Regions from separate parts of the Kurthia sp. Dielmo genome, predicted to be linked through region 3. Evidence: riboswitches for the same ligand, from Rfam matches in the RefSeq annotation. Region 3 holds a riboswitch; each other region holds the start of a gene.
What was found. A riboswitch is a leader RNA that binds a small molecule or an ion and turns the genes downstream of it on or off. The one in region 3 is predicted to bind S-adenosylmethionine.
Positions count from the first base shown of each region.

Region 1: it holds a riboswitch for S-adenosylmethionine, as region 3 does, so the genes downstream of both, KTHG_RS05620 (cyclase family protein) here and metA (homoserine O-acetyltransferase MetA) in region 3, are expected to answer to the same signal.
Region 2: it holds a riboswitch for S-adenosylmethionine, as region 3 does, so the genes downstream of both, metK (methionine adenosyltransferase) here and metA (homoserine O-acetyltransferase MetA) in region 3, are expected to answer to the same signal.

Region 1 covers NZ_HE578957.1:132,838-140,129, reverse strand. Annotated here, with positions in the region: gene KTHG_RS05620 (cyclase family protein) at 449-1,195, opposite strand; SAM riboswitch class I at 1,278-1,378, opposite strand; gene KTHG_RS05615 (NAD(P)H-dependent flavin oxidoreductase) at 1,433-2,398, opposite strand; gene KTHG_RS05610 (CHY zinc finger protein) at 2,395-2,712, opposite strand; gene KTHG_RS05605 (energy-coupling factor transporter transmembrane component T family protein) at 2,725-3,468, opposite strand; gene KTHG_RS05600 (energy-coupling factor ABC transporter ATP-binding protein) at 3,699-4,244, opposite strand; gene KTHG_RS05595 (energy-coupling factor ABC transporter ATP-binding protein) at 4,229-4,984, opposite strand; gene KTHG_RS05590 (SDR family NAD(P)-dependent oxidoreductase) at 4,978-5,718, opposite strand; gene KTHG_RS05585 (MaoC family dehydratase) at 5,723-6,037, opposite strand; gene KTHG_RS05580 (hypothetical protein) at 6,044-6,358, opposite strand; gene KTHG_RS05575 (thiolase family protein) at 6,355-7,292, opposite strand, start outside.
Region 2 covers NZ_HE578957.1:699,513-706,804, forward strand. Annotated here, with positions in the region: gene metK (methionine adenosyltransferase) at 1-1,137, opposite strand, end outside; SAM riboswitch class I at 1,376-1,489, opposite strand; gene pckA (phosphoenolpyruvate carboxykinase (ATP)) at 1,913-3,499, shown strand; gene KTHG_RS08325 (hypothetical protein) at 3,587-4,033, opposite strand; gene KTHG_RS08330 (alpha/beta hydrolase family protein) at 4,037-4,819, opposite strand; gene ytkD (RNA deprotection pyrophosphohydrolase) at 4,797-5,270, opposite strand; gene KTHG_RS08340 (YjfB family protein) at 5,372-5,557, opposite strand; gene yidD (membrane protein insertion efficiency factor YidD) at 5,676-5,909, shown strand; gene KTHG_RS08350 (metal ABC transporter solute-binding protein, Zn/Mn family) at 6,036-6,986, shown strand; gene KTHG_RS08355 (glycerol-3-phosphate dehydrogenase/oxidase) at 7,173-7,292, shown strand, end outside.
Region 3 covers NZ_HE578957.1:280,556-287,847, forward strand. Annotated here, with positions in the region: gene KTHG_RS06280 (patatin-like phospholipase family protein) at 1-210, opposite strand, end outside; gene metA (homoserine O-acetyltransferase MetA) at 379-1,326, opposite strand; SAM riboswitch class I at 1,396-1,501, opposite strand; gene KTHG_RS06290 (sigma-54 interaction domain-containing protein) at 1,568-3,187, opposite strand; gene KTHG_RS06295 (amino acid permease) at 3,298-4,695, opposite strand; gene KTHG_RS06300 (aminotransferase class I/II-fold pyridoxal phosphate-dependent enzyme) at 5,103-6,263, shown strand; gene KTHG_RS06305 (hypothetical protein) at 6,287-6,499, shown strand; gene KTHG_RS06310 (hypothetical protein) at 6,500-6,889, opposite strand; gene KTHG_RS06315 (acetylornithine transaminase) at 7,098-7,292, opposite strand, start outside.

The DNA of each region.
Region 1 (7,292 bases), 150 kb from region 3:
GCGTATTTTAAGGCATAAAAGGGACATTTTCACACATAGCAAGCTGCATAAATGAGCTACACAGTACGGATTGTCGTTTTTTGAATAAATAATGTGAGATGCTCGTTCGTATAGTATTTCAAGCGCTCTAAAACGGTACTTTTTTATGCAAAATGAACCCTTAGAGACCCCTTTCTAGCGTAAAATGCCCTTTTTCGGGCGTTGAAAATAATAATGATTTTTGACGATGGCGTGGAATAACAGTTTTTGTTGACAGATTACGCGGTATCGTTAGTAAACGTTTTAAATTTTACCGGACCATTGTCCTGAATTGGCACATATTTTTAAGTATGTCGTAGCCAAAACCCGCTTCCTGAAGATTTCGTCCATTTCAAATGAAGCAAATAAAAAAGAGGATGGAAAAATCCATCCTCTTTTTAGCGACAAATGAGTCTTGCACGAATGAGTGCTACGGTAGTATCGCAAATGAGCGTACCGGAAATCCTGTTGCTTTATCAGGTTTTGCGACGATATTGAATATGACCGCGCCTTTAGCGGGTAATTGATCTAAATTCGTCAACAACTCAATCTGATAAGCATCTTGCTGTAACACATAAAGCTCTGCCTTGAGCGCTTTATTTTTATAAAATTCTTCACTTGAATCCGTATCAAATGTTTCATGACCGACTGCGCGAATGTGTCGCTCTTCAAATAAGAAACGGAGTGCTTCAACAGACCATCCTGGCGTATGAGCCACATCGTCTGCATCCTTATTATTAAATGCCTCGCTATCATCAATGCGCTTTGACCAATCGGTACGTAGTGCGACAAATGAGCCGCTATCGATTTCCCCGTACTGTTCCTCAAATGACAGGATTTCACGTACGGTAATCGTAAAATCAGGATTTTTTGCGACGTCTGTTGAAACGTCGATGACAACGAGCGGTAAGACAAGCTCTTTTAACGTAATATCATTTAAATAGCGGCCGCCTTCAACAAAATGAACTGGCGCATCAATATGCGTGCCATATTGTCCTGCAAAGGTAAATTGTTGTGCGAAAAAGCCTGCTGAATAATCGAATAACGTTTTCTTCTCAAGCGGCGAGAAGGCATTGAAGCGGGGGGTATCGGCACTAAAGCTATGCGTTAAATCCACCCATGTACGCTCCTTTAAAAGTGATAGTGCCTGTTGAATCGATTGCTGTGTGGTTGTCATACCTCATCTCCCTTTCGATTTAAGTAACAAAAAAACCTCTTCTCGATAAGAAGAGGTTGGTGTCGAATGGGATGCCGTTCTCTTCTCATCTTTTAGCAAATGATGCTACAGGAATTAGCACAGTACGAAATGTCTGTTGCTGCGTCTTCAATGGGCCAGTCCCTCCAACGCTCTTGATAAGAAAGTGATTTAGTTGTTGATACTTATATTAAAGTAATCCGCTAGGAATTGCAAGTATTATTTTGAAATTTCTGAAAAACGCGTTACTACTGCTTTATATTCCGCTTCGATGCGCGCAAATAATTCCGCCACAGTAGGCACATCATCAATCAAGCCAATGACCTGTCCAGCAAAGGCCATACCATTCTCCTCACCATCATGGATTAACCGGCGATTCGCTTGCCCGCTAATATGTTCCTTTAATGCCTCATAGGTCGGTGTCTGTTGCTCAATGGCTAAAATTTCATCCGCAAAAGCATTATGAATAACACGTGCAGGACCACCAATCGAACGTTTAACGACGACAGTATTTTGCTCTGTGCTATCGAGTAACAGTTGCTTGTAATAGTCCGAAGCATCGACACATTCCTTTGTAGCAATAAAACGCGTGCCCATTTCAATACCCTCCGCACCGAGCGCAAGTCCTGCCGCAAGACCACGACCATCCGCTAAACCACCTGAAGCAATAACAGGAATCGAAACCGAATCAACGACGCGTGGTGTAAGGACCGTTGTGCCTAAGTCATCACGTCCTAAATGGCCGCCGCCTTCTTGACCTACGACGATGACGGCATCGGCGCCAAGCTCCTCTGCCTTTTGTGCTTGGCGCACACCCGCCACAAGTACGAGCTTTTTAATACCCGTTCCTTCTAGCATCGCTAAAACCGTAGCGGGATTTCCACCTGTAATGGATACAACCGGCACTTTCTCGTCAATCGCTACTTGTATAAACGCCTCATAACCTGTTCCGTGCATCCCCATCGCAAAATTGACACCAAAAGGCTTATCCGTCAGTGAACGCGTACGCTTAATTTCACGTCGCAGTGCTTCCGGATTAGGTAAACTTAACGCCGTAACCTGACCTAATCCGCCCGCATTTGAAACCGCAGCCGCTAAATCAGCATAGGCCAGATAGGCTAGGCCGCCTTGAATAATCGGTAGTTGAATTCCAAAAAGCTCTGTAATCCGTGTGTTCATCGTCATTCCTCCATTTCAAAATACAAGTGGTAATGCCCCTCACAACGAGGGTTCCATGCAGCGTGACAATGTGGACATGTATCATGTGCTAAATAGGTCGCAATCGACAATTCTTCATGACAACGCCCACAAAGAATTGCCTTTTCATCCCACTCCATTTTTGTCCATCGCGTAATCGGGTGATCTGCTTCCTCCTCATGACATTGATAGCATGGATAATATGTATGACAGCATTTCATTTTGATAGCGATAATATCCTTTGCTGTATGATAGTGGACGCAGCGTGTTTGCTCATCTACAAGTTGACCACGAAGATTCATAATTGTCACTCCTTATAATAATAATACAATGATTGATACAAATATTGGAAATAAAATGCAATAACCATCCTTTTTTTGAAAAGCAAGAAGATGAAAATGTGTTCGATTAAACCCCTGTCGAAATCCGCGTGCTTCAATCGCAATGCTTAAACGTTCTGCTCGTGTAATGAGTGCTAAGAGTAGCGGAATCACTTGTTGCACTGGGCTATACAACCGTTGTCTAAACCGTTTTATTGTGATGCCTCTCGCCTGTTGACTTAGACGAATCCGTTCCCATTCTTCGATAATTAATGGGAAAAAGCGTAATGCCAGAACAATCATTAATGCCCATTGGCCAACAGGAATACGCCATTTTTCAAGAGGGCGCAACATTGTTTCAAGTCCAAGTGCAAGCTCAAGTGGTTTGGTAGTCGCTGTTAATAAAACGCCACTTAAAATCATCATTAAAAGCTTAAGGACATAATGTAGGCCCATTAAAAATCCTGCTAAATAGGTTATACCTGAAAACATACTATGATAAAGCAACGTCAGCAATAAAATTAGAAGTAATGGGCGTATTGAATGTAGCGCATAGCTAAAAGGGATTTGTGCAAAATGATATAACAAGCCGACTACGAATGCCGAAAAAACAAGTTGTATCCACTCGTGAATTTGGGTGAAACCGATTAATAGAAAGCTTAACCCTATTATTTTAGTCCGTGGATCAAGACGATGTAGAATGGACGTGCGTGCTACATATTGAATAACTTGTTCCATTAGGTATCGCCTCTTTCATAATTTGGATGAGTGCGGGCATTGAACGTGCGCGTGGCAGCGGAGATTGTAAGCGTTGTTCTATTAAGTGAAACATCGCAATAGGTGGTGGAAAATAAACTCCTTTTCGTTTTGGAACCTCAAAGAAAAATTGCTCCGTTTCAAACAGTTGAGGGGCTTCATCTTTAGCCATCAACAAAACATCATCTGCAAAAGTTAACACATCCGTTAATTCATGAGTAATCGCAAGAATCGTATGTCCTTGCTGTTGCCATTTTTTTCAAAATCGACAGCACTAGTGCGCGTTGCACTGGATCAAGTCCAGCTGTTGGTTCATCTGCTAGCAAAATAGTTGGCTCCATCATAAATACAAGAGCAAGTGCTAACCGCTTTTTTTGTCCCCCACTAAGTTGATAAGGCAACATCGGTAAAATAGATGCATCTAGCTGTACAAGATTTAACACTTCCGCTATCTTTGCATCTGTTTTTTCACGAGACCATCCAAAATGACGTGGAGCGAAACGTAATTCTTTCTCAACCGTTGACTCGAAAAATTGTTGATCTGCATGTTGGAATAAAAAACCTATTTTCCCGTCTAGATGAATATATCCTTGCTGTATCGGTATAAATTGTTGAATGGCTTGCAATAGCGTTGATTTCCCTGCTCCGTTTTCTCCTACTATCGCCGTCCATTTATTGTCAGAAAATTGAAATGAAGCATCGCGTAAAATAACATGTGATGAACGCTCTAGTGTAACATTCTTTAAAGTGATGGCCATATTTGTTTAACACACTCCTCATACGTTTGAATGCAAATCGGTAAATGACACGTTCTTTGAAATTCAATGATAAAAGGCATTGCGTATGTCGGATAATGTGCTGCAAATGTAGGTAAGTCTCCATCAAATACGATACGATGATTTTGCAAGTAACAAACGCGATTTGCAAATAAATATTCTTCAACAATATGCGTCGTCATAACAATTGTATAGCGTTTTTTTAATGTTTTTAGTAGCGTGTAAAAATCACTACGTGCATGGGAATCTAACATAGCGGTCACTTCATCTAATAGTAAAATTTTCGGGCGCATCGCTAGCACAGCTGCTAATGCAACACGTTGTTTTTCGCCACCAGAAAGCGTCATTGGATGGCGTTCTATAGCCCAGCGCATACCAACCTCATCTAATGCCTGATAAGCGCGGGCAGTCATTTCCTCGCGTGGCACTTGTAAATTTTCTAATCCAAAAATAACTTCATCCATGACTGACGTCGTAATAAACTGATCATCAGGATGCTGAAAGACAATCCCGATTTCCCCTGGCTTAACTGGATTACCTTCATACAGTATTTTCCCAGATTGTGGCGTTAAAAGGCCTGCAAGTAACGATAGGACCGTTGACTTCCCGCTCCCGTTCGCTCCGAGTAGGACGAGACAATCTTGCTCGTAAACGGTGAAGCAGAGATTCTCGATACCATGCCCTGGCGTATGATAGTATGTAGTGTTTTCAACGGTTAACACGGGGACCACCTCACCATGTGTGCAGCATAGCGCGTATACTTCTCACCATTCACGCCAAAAACTTGACCTGTAAAAAAATCTGTCCGTGCAACTAATTTTTTAACAAAGTAGGCTACATCGTCTGCTGACCCCACACGCCAAAAATCAGGGAACGGAATTTGTTGCTGTTCACTTTTCTGTTTATAGTAGGCAATTACAGGACGCGTCATATCAGTTAAAGCAGCAGGGGCAATCGCATTGACACGAATTTTTTCTGGTTTCCACTCTGCTGCTAACGTATAGGTCATCATTGTTAGAGCGCCCTTTGCTGCGCTATAGTTTAATTGTCCTCGTGAACCGAATAAACCAGCTGTTGAAGTCATAACAAGCACGTCACTCATTGGCTTTAATAACGGTTGTAAGGCGGTTGTGATAAGGAAAAAACTCGTCACATGCACATGAAAAACATGATTAAAGTCTTTTAATGTCATATTAGTCGCACGTTTATCTTTAGTATTTCCTGCACAATGAATAATTGCCGTTAATGTATCTGTATAGTGATTAATTTGTCGTAGCATCTCTTGAATTTCCAGTTCATTTGAAAAATCTGCAGCTAGACAGAGCGCTTGTGGAAATAAATCACGAAGGGGAGCAATCGATTGTTCAGATGATCCATGTAAAATTAAAGGCTCCTGCGAAAACTGTTTTGCAAGAGCGAAGCCGATGCCACGCGTAGCACCTGTAATAAAAATCATTCTGTCATTCCTCCTCAAATACTACATGCAAAACGAGTTGTTCTGCATTATAAGCGTGTATTTCTTTTTTTGTTAATCGTACAGTAATCACTGATGGAATAGGCACTGGATAGACAAATTGACATCGCATTGTTGTTGGATAAACCTCATAACGCTGTTGCCATGCGCCTTCTGCAAGTGCCATTAATAACATACCATGTGCAATTGGCTGCTCAAATCCTAGTTGTTGAGCGAAGGTTGCATCATGATGTAAGGCATTATCATCACCACTTAACGCCGAAAATGCTTGAACTTTTTGACGTGTAATTAGCCATTCCATATTTAATTATCCTTTCATCAATGTCATGACAACGGTTGCTACAACCTGTTTATTACGTGAGAGCGCAACCGTTAATTGACAGACAGTTTTTCCTTTTGACGTAATGCTTAAATGCTTATCTGTAATCGTCCAGTTATAAAATGTATCTGCATATAATGAAGTCATTTTTTCACATTGCTGTGATAAATGGATCCACCCTGTCGGAAATGCTTCTCCTAGTATGGTTGGTAATATACTTAACGGAATTTCTTTAGATAAAGGCATCCCCATTAAACGTTGATATCCTTGCACTTGTGAGAGGGAGGCATGCCATTCGTTCATCGCGTCACCAACATCGAGAGCCCCATCCCACCGCCAATTCCAAGAGTAGCAAGCCCACGTTGTCCTTTTTTTAATTCATGAACGAGACGCGTAATTAAAATAGCGCCCGATGCCCCGTATGGGTGACCAAGTGCCAATGCGCCTCCCCCAATATTGACAAGATGTTGTGGAATCTTTAATTGTTGGAGACAAGCAAGTACTTGTGAAGCAAACGCTTCATTAAACTCGACAATATCAATATCTGTCACTTGTAACTGCTGACGGGCGAGTAGTTTTTGTGTTGCTGGTACTGGACCCATTCCTAAAATATCCGGCATGACACCAGCTGCCGTAGCATCTACAATGGTCGCATAGGCGGTCAATTTATAATGTAGGCATGCCTCGTGTGACATTAACATAACAATTGCCGCTCCATCATTTAGGGGACAAGCATTCCCAGCAGTTACGGTGCCTTCTGGAAGAAAAACAGGATGTAAATGTGCTAATTTTTCAACTGAGGTATCCGCACGTGGACATTCATCAGTCATAACGCCTTGTAGTGGTAAAATCTCTTTGTTAAAGCGACCCGTTCGTTGACTCGTCACTGCTTTTTGATGACTTGAAAAGGCGTAATAGTCCTGTGCTTCTCGCGTAATTTGATAACGTGCTGCAACTTCTTCGGCAGCTATGCCCATATCAGGGTCTCCGTAAGCAGCAGGGGTAAAAGGAGCCCGCGTATAGAGCGTAGGCATTGCCCCAGGTCTTGTCGGTTGAACCATTTTCCAAGGAGCGCGACTAACACTTTCTACACCACCTGCTAAAATTATTTGTGCTTGTCCACTTTTTATTGCTTCAAAGCCACGCATAATGGCTTCTAGTCCAGAACCACATTGCCTGTCAATTGTGACACCGGGAACGGTTACAGGAAACCCTGCTTGTAATAGGCTCACACGTG
Region 2 (7,292 bases), 420 kb from region 3:
TAAATCTGTACGACCAAAGTGACCGTAAGCAGCTGTTTGTTTGTAAATTGGACGACGTAAATCAAGCATTTTAATAATGCCTGCTGGACGTAGATCAAATAATTCGCGAACAGCTTCTACTAATTCAGCTTCTGAAACCGTACCTGTACCGAATGTATCAATTGAAATTGATACCGGTTGTGCAACACCAATTGCGTAAGCAAGTTGTACTTCTGCACGGTCCGCAAGACCTGAAGCAACAATATTTTTCGCAACGTAACGAGCAGCATAAGCGCCTGAACGGTCAACTTTTGTTGCATCTTTACCAGAGAATGCACCGCCACCATGACGTGCATAACCACCGTAAGTATCTACGATGATTTTACGTCCTGTAAGACCTGCATCCCCTTTAGGTCCACCGATGACAAAACGGCCTGTTGGATTGATAAAGTATTTTGTTTGTTCATCTAATAATTCAGCAGGAACAACTTGTTTAATAACATGCTCTTTCATATCTGCTTGAATTTGCTCTAATGTTGTTTCTTCATCATGTTGTGTAGAAATAACGATTGTATCCACGCGTACTGCATGTTGTTCTTCATCATATTCTACTGTTACTTGTGTTTTACCATCTGGACGTAAATAAGCTAACTCACCTGATTTACGAACTTCTGTTAGACGACGAGATAATTTATGTGCTAAAGAAATTGGTAGTGGCATAAGTTCCGGTGTTTCATTACAAGCGTAACCAAACATTAAACCTTGGTCACCCGCACCGATTGCTTCAATTTCTTCATCTGACATAGAACCTTCACGTGCTTCTAATGCTTGGTCTACACCTTGGGCAATGTCAGGTGATTGTTCACCTACTGCAACAAGTACAGCAAGATTTTCCGCATCGAAACCATATTTACCGCGAGTATAGCCGATTTCAGCTACTGTATCGCGAACGATGCCTTTCATATCTACATAAGTAGATGTTGTTAATTCACCTGTTACTAGTACTAAACCTGTTGTAACAGTTGTTTCACATGCAACACGTGCATTTGGATCTTTTTCTAAAACCGCATCTAAAATTGCATCTGAGATTTGGTCACAGATTTTATCTGGATGTCCTTCTGTAACACTTTCTGAAGTAAATAGTCGACGTTGAGCCATTGTATGGGTTCCTCCTATACGAGTTCGATAGATACGGTACTCATTATCCGTGTAGCACCTATTATATAGAAGAAACTTAAAAAATGAGCTGTTCTCCTACGATGCCAGCCAGCCGAAGCTGCTTTTACACGAGTATTATAGAAAGTGCCATTGGCGATTGCAATGACAATCGAAAATAAAAAAACCCTTTTCTCATAATGTTTAATGAGGAAAGGGGTAATTTCGTAAGCACCTTTCACTCTTATCGTTCAAGGAAAATCCTTGCATCAGATTAGCACCAACGCATGCTGTGAAATACATGCAGGTTGCCGGGTTTCATTGGGCCTGACCCTCCACCAGCTCGGGATAAGAGTATCCGTTCAATTTCCAATACTAATAGATTCTATTATGAAAGTCAATCATTTAATAGCTCTGTTAAATACATGACCTATGCTATCTCTAAAATTATAAAATATTGGTCATACACAATCGTATATATGATATTTTTTATGGATAAGTATAACCTAATAAAATTATTTAATACCTGTTGTAATACAGAGCCTTAAAAAACTTATTTACAACAACTGTTATATACAATAAAACAGAATAATGCTGGTTCGAAACACCTTTTACTTCCTTTAACCATTTTGTCATATTTAAATAATTTTTATAAAAAATGATGTATTAATGTAGACTATTGATTTTAATGTGTTATACTAATTCCATAATTAATTAAAAAAAAGCCAATAAGGCATACTAAATAACATATAAATTTTAAAAAAGGATGGTACGACACATGAATTCAGTAGAAACTGCGAATGAATTAACAGAACTATTAGCTGGTCAAAATATTAAGGAACAATTATCAGTAGCACAATTAGTAGAAAAAGCGACATCTCGTAATGAAGCAATTTTAACTGCTGACGGTGCTGTTCGTGCTTTAACTGGTAAATACACTGGTCGTTCTCCTCGCGATAAATTCTTCGTTGAAGAAGATTGCTCAAAAGATAAAATTGACTGGGGGAAAGTAAACCAATCAATTTCATCAGAAGTATTTGATAACTTATATAAAAAAGTAGTAGATTACTTAAAAGCAAAAGAGGAAGTATTTGTATTCAAAGGTTTTGCTGGCGCTGATGAAGATTCTCGCTTATCAATTCGCGTTGTAAATGAATATGCTTGGCATAACCTATTCGCTCACCAATTATTCATTCGTCCTTCTCAAGAAGAGCTTGCTAACCATGTAGCAGACTTTACAATCGTTTCTGCTCCAACATTTAAAGCAGATCCTGCAGTAGATGGTACAACTTCAGAAACATTCATCATCGTATCTCTTGAAAAGAAAATTGTTTTAATCGGTGGTACTGAGTACGCTGGCGAAATGAAAAAATCAATCTTCGGTATCATGAACTACTTATTACCAGAACAAGGTATCTTCCCAATGCACTGCTCTGCTAACGTTGGTGCTGAAGGTGATGTTACATTATTCTTCGGTTTATCTGGTACTGGTAAAACAACTTTATCTGCAGATGCAGATCGTAAATTAGTTGGTGATGACGAACACGGTTGGTCTGATAAAGGTATCTTCAATATTGAAGGTGGCTGCTACGCAAAAACATTAAACTTATCAGCTGAAAAAGAACCTGAAATTTTCAATGCCATCCAATTCGGTACAGTACTTGAAAACGTTGTAGTTGATGAAGCAACTCGTATTCCTAACTATGATGATGCACAATATACACAAAACACACGTGTAGCATACCCAATTCAAAATATCGATAATATCGTTGATCCATCAGTTGCAGGTCATCCAAAAACAATCATCTTCTTAACTGCAGATGCATTTGGCGTATTACCTCCAATCTCTAAATTAACGAAAGACCAAGCAATGTACCACTTCTTATCAGGTTTCACTTCTAAAATCCCTGGTACAGAACGTGGTGTAGTAGAACCTGAACCAGCATTTTCTACATGCTTCGGTGCTCCATTCATGCCATTACATGCTACAAAATATGCTGAAATGTTAGGCCAAAAAATTGACGAGCATGAAGCAAATGTATTCTTAGTAAACACTGGCTGGTCTGGTGGTCAATATGGCGAAGGTAGCCGCATGAAACTTTCTTACACACGTACAATGGTACGCGCTGCAATCAATGGTAAATTAGATAATGCATTCAAAAAAGAAGATAAATTCTTCGGTCTACAAATTCCATCAGAAATCGATGGCGTACCATCAAATATCTTAGATCCTCGTAACGTATGGGAAGACAAAGATAAATATGATGCAACAGCTAAAAAATTAGCTGGTATGTTCCACGAAAACTTCAAGAAATTTGGTACTGTCGCTGAAGGCATCCTAAAAAATGGTGCACCTCGCGTCTAATTTCTTGAAGAAAAACTTCGATTGACAATCAAAAAAATCATCTAAAAAAGAGCCAGAGAGTAATTACTCTCTGGCTCTTTTTATTTGTTAGTCTTGCTCATCCGGTACAAATTTCACGTCCGCTTGATGCTGATTAAAAAATTCAACGATATCTTCTGCATCACCGCGTGTTAATCGGTTAAAAGATATTTCGCGACCATAATCATGAAGCTCTAAGCCTTCTTTACCCGCAACTTCATGAAAGAAAAGATTAAACCATTTTAACTTACTATCAAACGCCGCTTCTTCTGCAAAAAATCGACGTGTACGTTCATTTAAATCAATTTTAAACTCCTTTACAAGTCCTTCTGAACGCATTAAATTCGTATAGTTTTTTAATTCAGCAATTGCTGTTGTTTCTTCATTCCAACATTGGATTGTGACATACGAAAACTTATCGGTGAAATATAGCCATAAGTGATGCCAATACCAATAATTTGTATCAAAATCTTTTGTACGGTCAACGGGTGGTAATTGAATATGCACATAGCCCATCTGTTATCCCTCCTGTTGTTTCATCCAATCACAGGCATCCGCAACTACTTGACGGTTTGCTGCAACCGGAAAATAATGTGTATACTGCTCTTTATACCATGTTTCATATGATTTATGAGCTACTTTTAATGCCGCTTCTAATCGCTTCGCATGTACAATCGGTACATTATCGTCTTGTGCTCCGTGAATGATTAATACTGGACAGCTAATCTCATTGACACGAAAAAGCGGTGTACGCGCATGATATGCTTCTGGCATCTTCGTTGGTGTACCACCTACAACACGTTTTAGCATACGACGCATATCAACACGTTCCTGATAGGTGAGCGTCATATCTGAAACACCACCCCAGGTAACAACTGACGTGATATCGTGTCGTAAAATCGCTGTCCACAGTGCCATGATGCCTCCTCGAGAAAAAGCGAATACATGAACGCGTGTCGTTGAAAATTGCTTTAAAACCTCTACACCATGCACGGCATCAAAGCGGTCAACACCGCCAAATTCATCGCGTCCTTCCCCACCTCGATTTCCTCGGTAATACGGTGCAAATACAACTAACCCCTGTGCAGCAAATTCTGCGATACGTGCAGGACGCACCATACCAACTCCTTGAATGCCACCTCGTAGATACAGCATCCCATCATATTGTCCTGCTTGGTTTGGACATGCGAGCATTCCTTTTACACGAATCCCTTCAGACCAATATGTAATTTCCCGCAGTCGAATGTCAGGATTTGGCGAAGGATAGTCTCTACTGGACTCAATAGTGCCACTTATCCTCAAGTTCGCTCACCTTCTCAAGAATTTTTTTCATGCCCCCATCACGCATATGAAAGCTTAATTGCTCACAGCCTAATAATTCTTCATCTGTCATTAAAACAGCACCTTCTGTTTCATGCTTTTTATAGTTCGTATCTAAGGACGTTACATTGGCAATATATACGGCTTTACCAAATGGTGCTTTCTGTTGTACTACATACGTCGCAAGCCACATCACATCGTTAATATGTGCTCCTGTTTCTTCATATACTTCGCGTATAGCCGCTTCAATTAATGTCTCCCCTGCTTCTTGCTTACCTCCTGGAAATTCATAACCTCGTTGTGGATGCTTTGTTAATAACCAGCGTCCTTCAAATTTCGCTAGTACAAGTACATGTGTTGGATCAAATGAAAATGCGTCTTTTTTGAATGATAGGTCTACGCCATGACCATTTAAATCGGTATAGGAAAACATCTATTACCACTCCTTCATACTGTCAGTGTATCAATACTTCGCAAATAAAAAAACGGGTAAATGCCCTATTTCGCATTTACCCGTTTTTTTATACATTTAGCTTAGATTGACACATCAAAATTTTGACCAACATTTGGGTCAAGTGATGGTGTAGTAATTTGTGGCATTTGTTCGACCATTTGCGCAACAGCTGACGTTTCCATATTCATTGCCTTTTGCATAACACTCATTTGTACGGTTTGTTGGAGCTCCATTAACTGCATCGACATAATTGAACTTACATCCATGTTTCTCCCTCCCTTCACTCTTATGTTATATCGGCTTTTTAAAGCAATCGTACACAATGCTTTTTTAAAGGCTTTTCGGTATACTAACATGGACAACTATTTAGAAAGAAGAATGACGATGAAAAAACTACTTGTTGCGATCTTTCGCTTATACCAGAAAATCATTTCTCCCCTATTCCCACCAAGCTGTCGCTTCCATCCAACCTGTTCAAATTATGGCATTGAAGCTGTATCTCGTTTTGGTGCGATAAAAGGTGGTTACTTAACAATGAAACGAATTTTACGCTGTCAGCCATTATGTAAAGGTGGCTATGACCCCGTACCACTTGAATGGCCATCGAAAAAGAAATAATTTCGATGGTTTTTTCTTTTTCTCTTGTCAAATCGTAATCAATACGATATAGTTATTTTTGTTATTACATTCAAATCGTAATTATTACTATTTAAAAATTCAAACTATATAGGTCGGGGTGACAATATGAAAAAAACACTTTCATTTATCGTTTTAGCACTAACTGCTATCCTTTTAGCAGCTTGTGGCAATGACGATTCTAAATCTACAAATTCATCGGATAAAGTTTCGATTTATACAACCGTCTATCCACTACAATATTTCGCAGAGCAAATCGGTGGTAAACATGTTGAGGTATCATCTATTTATCCACCAGGAACGAATGAACATACATTTGAACCAACACAGCAAGACATGATGAAATTAGCAGATAGCGATTTATTTTTCTATATCGGCTTAGGTCTTGAAGGCTTTGTCGACAATGCGAAAAAAACATTAGCTAATGAAAATGTATCAATGATTGAAACAACACATGGTATTGATGAAGAGAAGCTACATGCTAGTACTGCAACACATGAACATGAACATGAAGAGGATGATCATCATCACGGCGATGTAGATCCCCATGTTTGGCTATCACCTGTTATTAGCCAAGATTTAGCATTATCAATCAAAAATGAACTTGTAAAAAAAGATGCAAAGCATAAAGCAGATTACGAAAAAAATTATGATGCACTTGTTAAAAAACTACAACAATTAGATAATGATTATAAAACAATGGCAAAAGATGCAGAGACAAAAGAGTTTTACGTATCACACGCTGCATTTGGTTATATTGCTGGCACATATGGCTTAAAACAAGTATCTGTTGCTGGTTTGAACTCACAAGATGAACCATCACAAAAAGAATTAACACAAATTGTCGCACAAGCGAAAAAAGATAATATTCAGTACATTTTATTTGAGCAAAATGTTTCGTCAAAATTAGCAGCTGTTATTCAAAATGATATTGGTGCTAAAGATTTGACCGCACATAATTTAAGTGTTTTAACAAAAGAAGACATTGCAGCGAAACGCGATTACTTCTCTATTATGGAAGATAATTTAGAAACATTTAAAACAGCCTTATCAAAATAATGAACAAGAGAGCATACGAAAGTATAGGCTCTCTTTTCTTTTGACTTGAATTTATAAACGCTATCCTTTACAATGAAGGCAAGTTAAGATTAGGTTTGAGCGATTGAGAGACCATTAAAAACATATGCATTTTTGCATATGCTTTTAATGGTCTCTTTTTTCGTATCTAAAAGGAGGAAATACGTTATGAGTACAGCTTCATCATTACAACGTTATGCAACAATTGAGGAATTACAAAACAAAGAATATGATTTGCTCGTGATTGGTGGCGGAATTACAGGATGCGGGATTGCATTAGATGCGATT
Region 3 (7,292 bases):
TACATAACGCTTATCATGTCGATACTCCGTAAAGACGCGCATCGTACGCTCAGGCTGCTTTGAAATATAGGAGCATAAATTAATTGCCCCCGCTGAAATCCCAATAATATAGGGCATCATAATCTCTTCGCGTAATAAGGCATCCAGTACACCGCTCGTATAAATGGTGCGGAATGTACCCCCTTCTAAAATCAAACTCGTTTCGTTCACTGTCGCCACTTCCCTTATTTTTCTGCCTATTTATCGTACACTAAATGTGAAAAACTGTCATATTGTTTTCGTATAAATATGCTTTTCATTTTTGTCCATCAAAAAACACTTCCAAAGCTTGCCTCCTGAAAGTGTCTTTTTCTGTTCTCTTTTTAGTTTTTCATCTATTTATAAACAGGAAGACGTTAGCGAATGATTTTCACCTTTGTCTACCCAATCATATGGCGTTTCTTGGTATACATAGTAATTTAACCAGTTTGAGAATAATAAATGCGTATGTGAACGCCATGTATTACGCGGTTTTTTCGTTGGGTCATCTTCAGGGAAATAATGTTTTGGTAGTTCTGGATTTAAGCCCCGTGCGACATCGCGCTCATACTCTAATGCTAGTGTATCCGCATCATATTCTAAATGCCCGGTCACGAGCACATGACGTTCATCTTTTGAAATCATTAAAAAAGCACCTGCTTCATCTGATTCGGATAATAATTCAATGTCTGGATGATTTTTTACCGCTTCCGTTGATATCGATGTATTACGCGAGTGCGGTGCTGGGTAAATGTCGTTAAAGCCACGAAGTAGTTTCACAGTGCTATCATATACTTCATGGTCAAAAATACCAGAGCACTTCGTTTCAAGTGGGTATTTTCCAATGCCATAATAATGATACAGTGCTGCTTGTGCGCCCCAACAAATATGCATCGTTGACGTCACATGCTCCTGTGCCCAGTCCAAAATTTCTTTATGCTCCTCCCAGAAATCGACCTCATCAAACTCAAATAATTCGATGGGTGCACCGGTGATGATCATACCATCATACCGATCTTTTTTGATTTCATGAAATGTTGAATAAAATGTTTCTAAATGTGATTTTGACACATTTTTTGACTCATGTGTTGCGGTATTTAAGAACGTGACATTCACTTGTAGTGGTGTATTTCCTAATAAACGTAACAGCTGTAATTCTGTTTTTTCTTTTTCAGGCATTAAGTTGAAAATTAAAATATTTAATGGACGAATATTTTGGCTCTTTGAGCGCTCCTCCTCCATAACGAAAATCTTCTCTTCTTTTAATCGTTCTGTTGCCGGTAAATATTGTGGAATGTTAATTGGCATGTTCCTGAACCCCCTCAAATTCGTAAAAAAAGCCCTTCTTAATAAAAATAAGAAGGGCAATTTATCCGTTTCTTATCTTCCAAGTACAAAACTTGTAGGAGTTAGCACCTTTCTACTAGTGTAGAGGTTGCTGAAGCGTCGTCGGGCCTTTTCCCTCGGCTTCTCTTGATAAGACTATGCAGTTTCAGTTATCATAGCAAAATTTCAAATACTTTGCAAACTTTTCTGAAAAAATAGAATATTATTCATAGGATACTTGTTTTTCGAGCTGGTATTTTTGAATCTTACGCACAAGTGTCGACTGATTACAGCCTAATGCCTTCGCTGTTTGACGAATGCTAGGGTATTGTCCGAGCGCCTCTTTAATCACTTTTCGCTCAAAGGCATCCACTTGATTTTTTAGTGTCTGATTCTGATCATAAATAGGCGTTTGTGTGAACGTATCATCGACCAACGGCACTGGATTATGCTGTTGATACTCCGGCTTTTGAAATTCTCGCTGAATGTATTGCAGGGTAATGGTCGACTGCTGCGTTAATAAACTAACGCGTTCAATAAAATTTTTCAGCTGACGAATATTTCCCGGCCAATAATACTGCGTAAGACGGTCGACTGCTGCTTCCTCAATCGTACGCTCAATGCTATATTTCTCCATTACTAAATGTAAAAATCGGTATGCAAGCGGTGCAATATCCTCCTTACGTTCACGCAGTGGTGGAATACGTAGCGGAATAATATTTAAACGATAAAATAAATCCTCGCGAAATTCACCGCGCTGCACCATATCATATAAATTACGATTCGTTGCGGTAATGATCCGCACATCCACTGGAATCGGTTTAATCCCTCCTACACGGGTGATTTCTGATTCTTGTAATACGCGTAGTAGCTTTACTTGTAGCGATAATGGCATCTCGCCAATTTCATCGAGGAAAAGTGTACCTCCAGAGGCAAGTTCAAAAAGACCAGGTTTCCCTGTTTTATTCGCCCCAGTAAACGCACCACCCATATAGCCAAAAAGCTCCGACTCTAATAAATTTTCTGGAATAGCACCGCAATTGACCGTAATCATCGGCTTTTGTGCACGGTGACTTCGCTGATGAATTAATTTCGTTAATTCTTCCTTACCTGCACCTGATTCCCCCGAAATAAGTACCGTCGAATCGACGTTGGCAATGCGTGTGGCTTTTTCAATCACTTGGCGCATCGCTTTAGAAACAGCAATCAAGCTCGTTGAAGATTGTTGCTTTAATGCTTCAAGTTGTTCCTTATACTGTGCACTCTGTGACTCTAAGCGTTCAATCGTGCGCTCCATGTCACGTAGTTCAGTCATTTCACGTGAATTGGCGACAACATATTCCACATTGCCCGCCTCATCAAAAATCGGTAGCGCCGTTACTAATACGACATGTCCATTGGCGAATGTTTGCACGATGTCTTCCCGCTTTTTCGATTTTAGCACTTTCATGGTCACCGACTCATTCATAATGCCGCGTTCAACAAATTCCATCACTGGTAAATAGCGCGCATCGACCTCAAACATCTTGCGATCGGCCTCATTTTGAAAAACGATAATGCCATCTGAATTACAGATTGTCAATCCATCACTAACCGAGTTCAACACATGTTCGATAAATTGCCACGATGTCGTCATCTCTTTATCGTGAATAATAAATAAATACGATGCTTCAAGTTCAATAATATGTACAAAGCAATGTTCTAAATCCAAATAGGTTTGTTGTTCTATACGGAATTGTTCAATAATCTCTGCATATTGCTGCGGTGGCTGCTCACTATTACTAGAAATCCACTGAAACTGGTGATCGGTCAAAATATACGTAATCATTTGTTTTAATTCCATCGACAATCCCCTCCGAAGCCTAGCTTAACATGAACATTGTGGAAAAAAAAGCACTTGTCCGCATGAAAAAACAGGAATCCCCCAGTAGGAATTCCTGCCATTTCCATAAGCTATTCTACATCTGCATTTCGTGTAGCATTTGCAGTCGTAAGCGTTGTTTTCTTCAGGCGCTCACGTAGGAAGAAGCTACCAACGACGAAAATAACGAGTATCGTACTCATATAAAACTGGGCCTGCAAGGATGAAATGAACATCTGACAAAGATACACACCCGCAAGCATCGCAATCGTGACATACGTTAAATACGGGAATAGCCACATTTTAATCGCAAGTGGCTCTGTTTCCATTTTTTCATACTGTTTACGGAAACGAATATGTGCGACCGCAATAAAAATATACACGATAATCATTAAGGCACCAACTGCATTACCTAAGAAGTAGAAAATAACATCTGGCGAAATAAAGTAAAGAATGGCACAAAAGTATGCGACAACCGTACTGCCAATGATTGCAAATGTTGGTGCACTGCTTTTCTTCGATAGCTTCATGAAAATCGCTGGTGCATCACCTTTTTCAGCCATACCAAGTAACATACGTGAACTTGTGAAAATCGCAGAGTTCATTACGGAAATAAGTGATGTAAAAATAACAATTTGCATTAGCTGTGCAGCCATCGGAAGACCGGCCATTTCTAAAATGTTGGCGTATGGCGCTGCTAGTAGTTCCGTGTTATTCCACGGAATAATACAAATCATAATTAATACCGAACCAACGAAGAACAATGCTAAACGATAAATAACATTATTAATAGCACGGACGATATTACGCTTTGGATCCTCTGATTCACCCGCTGCAATGGCGGCTACCTCTGCCCCGCAAATAGAGAAAATAACGAATACAATCCCTGTAAAGATTGGTAGCACACCATTTGGCGCAAAACCACCTGCCTCTTGTATAAATGCAAAGCCATTATGTTCAAACGTCGGTAACACACCAAAAATCATTAAGGCGCCGACTACTAAGAACACGATGATAGCCCCTACTTTAATAAATGCTAACCAGTATTCAAATTCACCAAATGTTTTAACGGAGTATAAATTAATGGCTGTTAGTAGTAGCGTAATCCCTACACTACCGACCCATACTGGAATCGACGGTACCCATGAATGCAGCATGCCACCAATAACGGCCGCTTCTAAACCTACAATGAACACCCAACTCGCCCAGTACAACCAACCAACTGTATAACCTGCCCAGCGGCCAATATAACGACTTGAATACGCTGCAAACGAGCCATTCTCTGGTTTTGTTGAAGCCATTTCACCAAGCATTCGCATAATGAAGACAATGATTAGACAGGCCAATATGTACGAAACGATTGTAGCTGGTCCTGTTGATATAATGTTTTTCCCTGTGCCGACGAATAGTCCTGTTCCGATAATCCCACCAATTGAAATCATCGTGATGTGACGTGTTTTTAATGTTTTGCCTAATTCTACTTGCGCCATATTCCAACACCTCCATATTTTTCCCTCACCCTTTACTATGCAATTTTCGTGCCAACTTTTAAAATCACCGAAAGCGCTGTTAGAGCTTCACTTTTAAAGCAATCCTACATTTCATTACAAGCATAAAATGCAATTTTTGTTGCAAAAACGCATCATTTTTCGCGAAAACTACCTATGTTTCAATGAGATAATTATCATCCATTGTCGTTATGTATTAAATATGCTGTTTTATACTTTATTTTTATTTTCCCCTTCTAAACAAATGACTATTTACCATATCATTACTTGAATACGTAAAAACTAACTAGCGCATTGTTTTTTATCTATTTAGATAATTGTGACATCTTTTAATTTCTTTATGCTAAACTTGTTCTATACTATACTGACAGCAAAGGATGTGCCCACCCATGAAAATTGAACGTTCCGCACTGATGACAAAATTTCCGAAAGCGATTTTTGGTGACTTAAAAAAAGCTTCAAAAGAAGCGGCTACTACCGGTCATCAAATCATTGATTTAAGTCTTGGTAGCCCTGACCTACCACCAGACGAAAAAATTCGCCAGGCATTAGCACATCATGCGCTCGCTGAGACTTCGTATGGCTATACACTAGGTGGCATTCAGGATTTCAATGAGGCCGTTGCACGCTATTATAAACGCCGCGTGGAAGTCACGCTTGATGCATCTACACAGGTCTTACAGACGATGGGCTCTCAAGAAGGTCTTGTACATTTACCGCTCGCTTTTTGTAACCCCGGTGACATTGTCTTAACGACAGATCCTGGGTATGTAGCGTATGAAGCTGGGATTCATTTAGCACAGGCTGAGCCCTATTATATGCCGTTACGTGCTGACAATGCTTTTTTACCCGATTTACAGGCAATTCCTGAGGATGTTGCACAGCGCGCGAAATTACTGATTTTAAACTTACCTGGGAACCCGGTACCTGCGATGCCTTCTATCCGCTTTTTTGATGACGTCATTGCCTTTGCAAAAAAATACAATATTATCGTGCTACACGATGCGGCCTATTCTGAATTTTATTTTGATGAAACGGCGCCAGTGTCTTTTCTACAAGCAGCTGGTGCCATCGACGTTGGGATTGAGATTAATTCGCTATCAAAAAGTTTCAGTTTAGCGGGCGCACGTATTGCCTATATCGTCGGCAACGCAGAGATTATTGCGATTTTACAGCAATTAAAATCCAATTTAGACTATGGTACATTTGAACCGATTCAGCGCGCAGCTATCGTCGCACTCGATAACGCAGAAGAAATCACAGCGCGTCTACGCCAAACATTTGCAGCGCGACACCATGTTTTATCACAAGGGCTTGCGGCATTAGGATGGGATGTTGTACCATCAAAGGGTGGGATGTTCGTCTATGCGAAATATCCGCAGCAAACGCTAAATGATATTGAATTTGCCTATGAAGCCATTGCCAAAATAGGTGTCGTTGTCGTTCCTGGATCTATTTTTGGCATGTCAGGTACAAATTATGTCCGTATTGCACTGGTGCAGCCTGAGAATGTAATTCGCGAAGCATTGAGACGTTTTGCTACATTATAGATTAGTCAAAGAAGGTGTCTATCGTGAAACAACATGAACCTACAGAGGAAGAACTTCAAAAAATCAATGAAGAAATCGAGCGTGAATTTTTAGAAAAAGGTGAGGAAGCCTTTTCAGACGAAAAAAAAGAAGAGGATGCAAAAGTCCCCTTCTTCTTCGTTGTGATGCTTATTATTTTATTCGGTATTTTATTACTAAAAATCGCCCTCGTTGCAATCGGATTTTTCAATTCCTAATTAACGCAATGTTTCATAATGCTCCACAAGTTCAATTTCATGTGGTTGCACATATTTACGATAATGATTCAGTCCAACAGATTCAAAATGATATAAATGCGCGGCTAGGCTATCGTCGGTTTCAAGGCGATAGCTTTTTTTAATTTCATCATAATAAACTGCGTACAATTCTCCGTTGTAACGTGCATGTGTATCGATTGTATAAAGGCGATCAATATCATCAAGTGCTACTTCTTTTATAAAAAAGTCCGTTGAAATAAATTGTTTCACACGATAAAATCCGTCCAGTAAACTTTCGGCCTCATGTGATTTCAACACGACCATGCCATTATGCTGTGTCGTAACTTCATATTCTGCACCATTATAGGTTGCAAATTTTCCTTTTTTCACATTCACCACTTCCTTTTACCGATTTTTCCCCGAATTTTATCAAAACGAAACAAAAAAAGATGCTTATCTCATAGATAAGCATCTTTTTTCGTGTAAGACAACTAATTCAATAGGTCCCTGTTCCTATTTGGTCAATTGAAATCACTATTATTATAAGAGGTTAATGCTAATGAATTGTGGTTCTCGAAGCACATTAATTCATATGAAACTATCCTAAAATTTCTTTTAAAATCGCAACCGCTGCATCGATTTCTTCATTCGACACCGTTAGCGGTGGTAATAGACGCACTGTCGTTTCGCCAGCACCGACTAATAATAGCCCTTTTTCTTCGGCCGCTTGAATCACCTCTGCTACCGGTAGTGGTGATTCGATGCCCAGTAGTAAGCCCATGCCACGTACTTG